2 linked regions of the Alkalihalophilus pseudofirmus genome follow. Each later gene encodes a partner of the first gene's protein in a complex. Links are inferred from orthologs where the notes say so. Each region holds a gene or a part of one and is shown in the gene's direction. Other genes may lie near its edges. The genes, in order: spoIIQ and PQ478_RS15225.

Evidence for each region.
Region 2: the proteins of spoIIQ (region 1) and PQ478_RS15225 are in contact, whole or in part, in a crystal structure (PDB 3TUF), measured with the Bacillus subtilis proteins. The link is inferred for Alkalihalophilus pseudofirmus from one-to-one orthologs.

The regions. Positions count from the first base shown.
Region 1 is NZ_CP117835.1:3,842,244-3,845,397, reverse strand. What follows is about bases 244-3,066. They hold spoIIQ (stage II sporulation protein SpoIIQ), read left to right. Parts: upstream 244-1,113; coding sequence 1,114-2,019; downstream 2,020-3,066. Other genes in these bases: PQ478_RS20025 (hypothetical protein), read left to right, coding at 2,595-2,885; PQ478_RS20030 (hypothetical protein), read left to right, coding at 2,408-2,584; PQ478_RS20040 (hypothetical protein), read right to left, coding at 268-927; spoIID (stage II sporulation protein D), read left to right, coding at 244-244. Outside these bases: more of spoIID, read left to right, coding at 1-243; PQ478_RS20020 (DUF4212 domain-containing protein), read left to right, coding at 3,083-3,154. UniProt on the Bacillus subtilis protein: Involved in forespore engulfment and required for anchoring membrane proteins on the forespore side of the septal membrane. Forms a channel with SpoIIIAH that is open on the forespore end and closed (or gated) on the mother cell end.
Region 2 is NZ_CP117835.1:2,856,950-2,860,009, reverse strand. The notes cover bases 158-2,886. They hold PQ478_RS15225 (SpoIIIAH-like family protein), read left to right. Parts: upstream 158-1,088; coding sequence 1,089-1,685; downstream 1,686-2,886. Other genes in these bases: accB (acetyl-CoA carboxylase biotin carboxyl carrier protein), read left to right, coding at 2,433-2,886; PQ478_RS15220 (hypothetical protein), read left to right, coding at 1,856-2,221; spoIIIAG (stage III sporulation protein AG), read left to right, coding at 418-1,086; spoIIIAF (stage III sporulation protein AF), read left to right, coding at 158-412. Outside these bases: more of spoIIIAF, read left to right, coding at 1-157; more of accB, read left to right, coding at 2,887-2,936; accC (acetyl-CoA carboxylase biotin carboxylase subunit), read left to right, coding at 2,957-3,060. UniProt on the Bacillus subtilis protein: Involved in forespore engulfment. Forms a channel with SpoIIIAH that is open on the forespore end and closed (or gated) on the mother cell end.

The DNA.
Region 1 (3,154 bases):
CGGACGTGAAATTCGTGATAAATTAGAGCTTAATTCATCAGACTTTGACTGGCAGCGTCAAGGGGATCAAGTGGTCATAAAAACAAGAGGATGGGGTCATGGGGTTGGCATGAGTCAGTACGGAGCGGACGGTATGGCCAAAGAAGGAAAGAACTACGAGGAGATTGTTCATCACTACTATCAAGGGGTGAGTATCCAGTCGATGGAATCGTATGAAGCAAAGCTGACGGCGAGAGCGGAGTAATATCAACACAAATAAGAAGACCCTCAATTGGAAGGGTCTTCTTTCGAGCGTGCTTCTTTTTTGAGCCCTAACCAGTTTCCGAGGATCATCCCTGATGCAACAAAAACGAGTAGAAGGAGAGCATGAACTGCGCTTGGCTGAAGAAACTCGCCGAATACCATTAACGTTAAGAATCCTGCAAAGAAGCTGATCGTAGCACCTAGGGTTATCCCGCCAAGGTGAATCCATTTCATTATGTGCTTAAACCAGATCAAGCCGGCTATCATGAAGAAAAGGGGGATGATACCAATATATGAACTGTAAACGTAGGGAAGGAAATAAGCAACCTCCAAACTATGTCTCCCTATCATAAGAACAATGTCCACAAGCTTTAAGACGAAAATTCCAATTAACGCCCCAACCAATAACCCCCCGAGCCGTGACCAGTCTTTTGAATAAGCAGCTATGACAACAGAGCACAGGAATAAAATAAACAATCCGATTAGCGGAAAAACAGGTATTAATAAGAGAGGAAACATCAAAAATCCCAGTACAAATAATGCTTTTGAAAAAAAGTCAGCTAACGGTTCAAATAAACTAACGTGTTGAGCGAGCAGGGACCCATAATCAATTATCGTAAAGCTGGCATATAGAATGGCGAAAAAGGTTAGTACACATAAAATAAAAGCATTAAATAATTTCATACAATAACTCCTTACATCATTTCTCATAGAGTTTTAGCCTAACATTAAATGGAAGAAGGTGAAATCTTTTTTTACAAATTACGCATAATACGCATACCTTTGTCGAAAACTAATCTAAAAAATTTTTTCGGTTGAATGTATATATTTCCAGGAATCGGCTCAAACTGGTTGCTGAGGTGATGAGAAATGAGAGAAGAAGAAAATAAACGCTCTTCTAAAAATGAGGAAAATTCATTTGATCTACAAAGCTTCTTAAAGAAGCGCTGGGTAGTTCCCGCAGTCTATTTAGTCGCAGCCGCTGGTGTATTGAGTGCCGTGTTCTTTATGCAAGGTGGAGACGAATCAGCTCTACCGGGCGAAGGAGTCGAAGTGGAAGATCCGTCGCAAGAAGGTATGTATGGTGAAGAAGCAGTAGAAGTTACTGCTGCAAATGAAGTCATCAAAAAGCCAGTTGCAGAAGAAGAAGGAATTGAAGTGGTTGTCCATTATTTTGATGAGTCAGCATCTGCTGAAGAAAAAGAACTCGCTTTGGTATACTACAATAATGAATATCGTCAAAATAAAGGAATTGATTTTGGTCACGTTGAAAACGAAAGCTTTGATGTAGCTGCCGCTCTAAGTGGAACGGTTGTAAAGTCAGAGAAAGATGCACTTCTTGGATATGTTGTAGAAGTTAGTCACGATAATGGAATCGTTACGCATTACCACAGCTTAGATGGTGTGGAGCTTGAAGAAGGTCAAGTAGTAAGACAAGGTGACGTTATCGGACAAGCAGCGCGCAACTTATATAATCAAGAAGCAGGCGTACATGTTCACTTTGCGATCCGTCAAGACGGAGTTGCTGTCAATCCATCTGATGTATTTGAGCAGCCGATTGATTCAATTGGCGATGCTGTGAAAAAGCAGCAAGAAACGGCTAATGCAGAAAAGGAAGCACCAGCAGAAGGCACTGAGCCTGCAGAAGGTGAAAAAGAAGACAAGCCAGCTGATGAAAATGCAGATGCGCTTGGTGATGAAGATGAAACAGAAGCACCAGCTGAAGACGAAGACGGTGCCGAAGAGTCTGATGAAGAAGAAAATAATATTGGATAATGTTTAAGTAAACGGCTCACGCATCAAGCGTGGGTCGTTTTTTTGGTGGGTTGGGAGCTCATTCGCCTTATTCTCCACAGGGTTGCCCGATAATCTGCAAAGCCGCCCGGTCGTCCGCACATTCCCGATAGTCGTAGTTTGTCTACAAAAAATAAAAAGACATTTGTCCTCTCTCTTGACATATTTCAGAATATTTGAAATAATAATGCTTATGAAAAGACTGTTATGGAACACCGCAAGAAAATCTGCTTGGATGTTCCACTATATTTAACAAAATAATGATAACGCTTACATATGGCTCGTATTATCTGTATTAGTACTACTCGAGACTGACTATCCGGTCTGAGCAAACGACATCAAAAATATACTACCTAAAAGGAGGGCACGCATGTTATATGTATTCTTGCTCATCACGGCCTTATCGATCTTCTTTGCTTTTAAAATGAAAAAGCCGCTGATGTTATCTGTTCCATTTGCAGCGATTCTCGTGTACTTTGTCGTTCAAATCGCCATGGTGCCGCTGGGCTTTTTTGAGACCGTCCGGTTTATCTTTGATCTAAGATAGGGAGGAAGCTATGCCGAAACGAAAGAAAACGCAAGTGACACAGCTAAATGCTGAACACTGTACGAAATGTCATCAAGACTCACTCACCTATATCCAGACTGGGCAATACTTTTTCATGCTCAGTATCCTGCCTTTTATTGTGGCTATTGTCTTAACTTTTGTGGTTCATCCAATTTTTCTAGCGTTTATTCCAATTATAGCTTGGATGAATTTCAAATCTGCTAAAAAGAAAACACCTCTTAGACGCTGCACAAACTGCCACCACATCATGACCCCACAACAGCTCACACACCAAGCCTAATGAACATTTTACTCTAATAAGGAGGCGATGAAATAAGCAGTCAGTTAGTTAGTTGGAAAGGAAAAAGGTTGGGAAGTTGGTTAGGTATTAGGAAAAGATTAAAGTCTTTCCTAACCAACTAAATACTAACCACCCAGCCACCTAACCAGCCAATCACTCAACCACCCAAAAAACCAAAACCAAGGAGGCGTTAACACTTGAAGAAGATTGATAAGAAAGTAGCCGATGCCTATTTTCGCGCGAGAACGACTCTTGTCATTGTCTGTTTA
Region 2 (3,060 bases), 990 kb from region 1 along the record:
CATAGAACAAGAAATAAATTTACAAAAAAGTGATATAGAGCTCGGCCTTCGTGCATATATTTCAGAACAGATGGCTGTCCAATTAGAAGAAGAAGTCAAAGATGAGTTGAGAGATCAGTATGAAGTGGTCATTTCACAAGTGGAAGTGAAAATAAGAGAGTCGGTCAATCAGACACCAACTGCTGAGGATATTGAGGCCGTCATTGTTTATCTTAAAGATAATCATGAAGGCCTGACAGAGAGTGATGCTGCAGTAGCTCCGGTTAGTGTTGTAAAGATTGATACGTCAAAACAAGTTCCACAAGAGATGAAACAAGAGACAAGGGATCTCACAAGTGTACGGAGACTTCTTTCTACTAATTGGGAAGTTCCAGAAGAAATGATTTCGCTAGCGTGGGAAGGAGGGGAATAAATAGAATGAGTCAAGACGAACAGAAGGGACGCCAATGGTTAAGTCATTTATTGAAAAAGCCAGACGGCAGTCAGAAAAAACGAAAACTCCCGCTGCACTATATTGCGTTAATAGGATGCTTAGGGATTGCGCTGATGATTGCTGGAAACCTTCTGACTAACCAACCAATGAATGAAGAACAATCCTTGCCTGTCTTCAATGATAAGGAAAGTGAGGAGGATGCTGAAGTATTTGGACGAAATGCATCGCCAGAACCTTATTCGATGGAAGATTACGAGATGCGTTATGAGAATCAATTACGTGACACGCTAGAGCAAATTGTTGGGTTAAGTGATGTTTCTGTCATGATTAATCTCGCTGAATCTGAGAGGAACGTTTACGAAAAAAACATCAATGCAAGAGAGCAGCATACGGATGAAACGGATCGTGAGGGAGGAACTAGAAAAGTAGATGATACGACTAGAGATGAACAGCTCGTTATTGTCAGAAGCGGGGATAGAGAAGAGCCGGTTCTAGTTTCAAAAGAAAAACCTAGCATTCGCGGGGTACTGGTCGTTGCTGAGGGGGTTGAAAATGCTCAAGTGAAATTATGGGTGATTGAAGCTGTCAGCAGAGTTCTAGATGTCCCGTCACATCGTATTTCAGTAATGCCTAAGAAAATGGAGGAGGAATAAAAATGGTCCTTAAAAAACAAACAGTTTGGTTATTAACAATGCTTAGCTTGATAGTGGTGTTATCTGCTTATTACTTAATGACTCCAGGTCCTGCATCAGAAGATATTGCTTTTGTTGAGAATCAAGAAATGGAAGCAGCAGAAGAGGGTATGGAAGATTCAGAGGACATGGTCGTTAATGTAGAAGAGGAATTTGAAGCTGTTGATGCGGAGACTGGTGAAGAAGTAGCGAATACAGAAGTTAATGCTATGAGTGGAAGTGAGCTTTTTGCTACAATGCGAGTAGAACTGCAAGAAAGCCGTGATCGAATGGCAGAAGAGTACACAAAAATTCAAGCAGCAGGTGACGTGGCAGCAGAAAAAGTTGTAGAAGCACATGAAAAAAGCATGGAGCTTCTGGCACTATCACAGCAAGAATCAATGCTTGAAACGTTAATTAAAACGAAAGGATTTAACGATGTCCTTGTCATGACAGAAGGTCAGGAAGTAAAAGTCATTGTTCAAGCTGAAGAGTTAACAGGGGCACAAACGGTTGAGATTATGGATATGGTTGCTGATCAATTAGGCAACGGGAAAAGTGTAGTAGTAAGTCACGAATAAAAAAGTCAGGCGTTTGTCCATATAGGACAGATGCCTTTTTTTATATGAAAGCCAGTGATCCCAAAGGGAAGCCATGATAAAAAAGAATCGAGTTAGACAAAGAGGTGCATTAGAGGGAGTGACATGGTATAATACGACAATGTAACTTGAATACGAGGAGCGATTTATCCATGGAATGGACAGACCTAACTGAAGGTGCCAAGGCGGTACTTGAACAAACACGTAACCTTAAAAACGATCATATCCAGATTGTTGAATTTGAAATTGGCTTTGAGCAGCATGTTGAGAATGAAGATGGTCATTCCTATACAGTTTCAATTCAAGAAGAAGATTATCAGAATTTAAAAAAATACACTCAAGAGAATGAGTACGGCGATAAATTTCACATGGCGAGAAATAAAGATATTGTGAAAATTATTCTGCTTGAAGACGGGAAGATTCCTGAGAATTTATCAGAGTTCCCTGTATTTCGTCAATACAAAAAAGAAGCATTAGTAAATGAAGAAACACAAGCGCAAGAGGATGCAGCTGAGTAAGTTGAAAAGCTCTTTTATTCTGTTATGAATAAAGGAGTTTTTTTTGGTTATCTAGAATCATAGTATTCAGACAAATCTCAATCGTAATTCTTTCTTTAAGTCGAATTTCACAGAGAGTTGCTTCAAAGTTATGATATAATACATTTTATATTAGTAAGATCATGCTTCACCCCCTAGAGGAGGGTGTAAGTAAGAAAAGGAGAGTACATATATGTTAAAGGTACAAGAAATTAAAGAATTAATTCGTGCAATGGACCAATCAAGTCTTGATGAAATGAAGTTCGAGCAAGAAGGAACAAAAATCATTCTGAAGAAACAAACAGCAGAGGCAGTAGCAGTACAAGCAGCTCCGGCACCAGTTGCAGCTGCAGCTCCACAACAAGAGGCACAGGCTCCCAAACCTGTAGAACAAGCTGAAACTGTAAAAGCTGAAAGTCCATCAAAAGATGAAAAATCAGAAGCGGCAGATGCAAATTTACATACGATTACTTCACCAATGGTAGGAACATTTTATTCATCTCCATCACCTGACTCTGACCCTTATGTGAAATCAGGCGACACGGTAGAAGAAGAATCTGTTGTATGTATTGTTGAAGCGATGAAGTTAATGAATGAAATTGAAGCTGAAGTAAAAGGAAAGATTGTTGAAGTTCTTGCCCAAAACGGTGAACTTGTTGAATATGGTCAACCATTATTTGTCGTAGAACCTAGCTAAATTATAGGAGTGGGGATAACATGATAAAAAAACTGTTAATTGCAAACCGAGGAGAAATTGCAGTTCGAATTATTCGAGCTGCCCGTGAAATGGGTATTGAAACCGTTGCCATTTATTCTGAGGC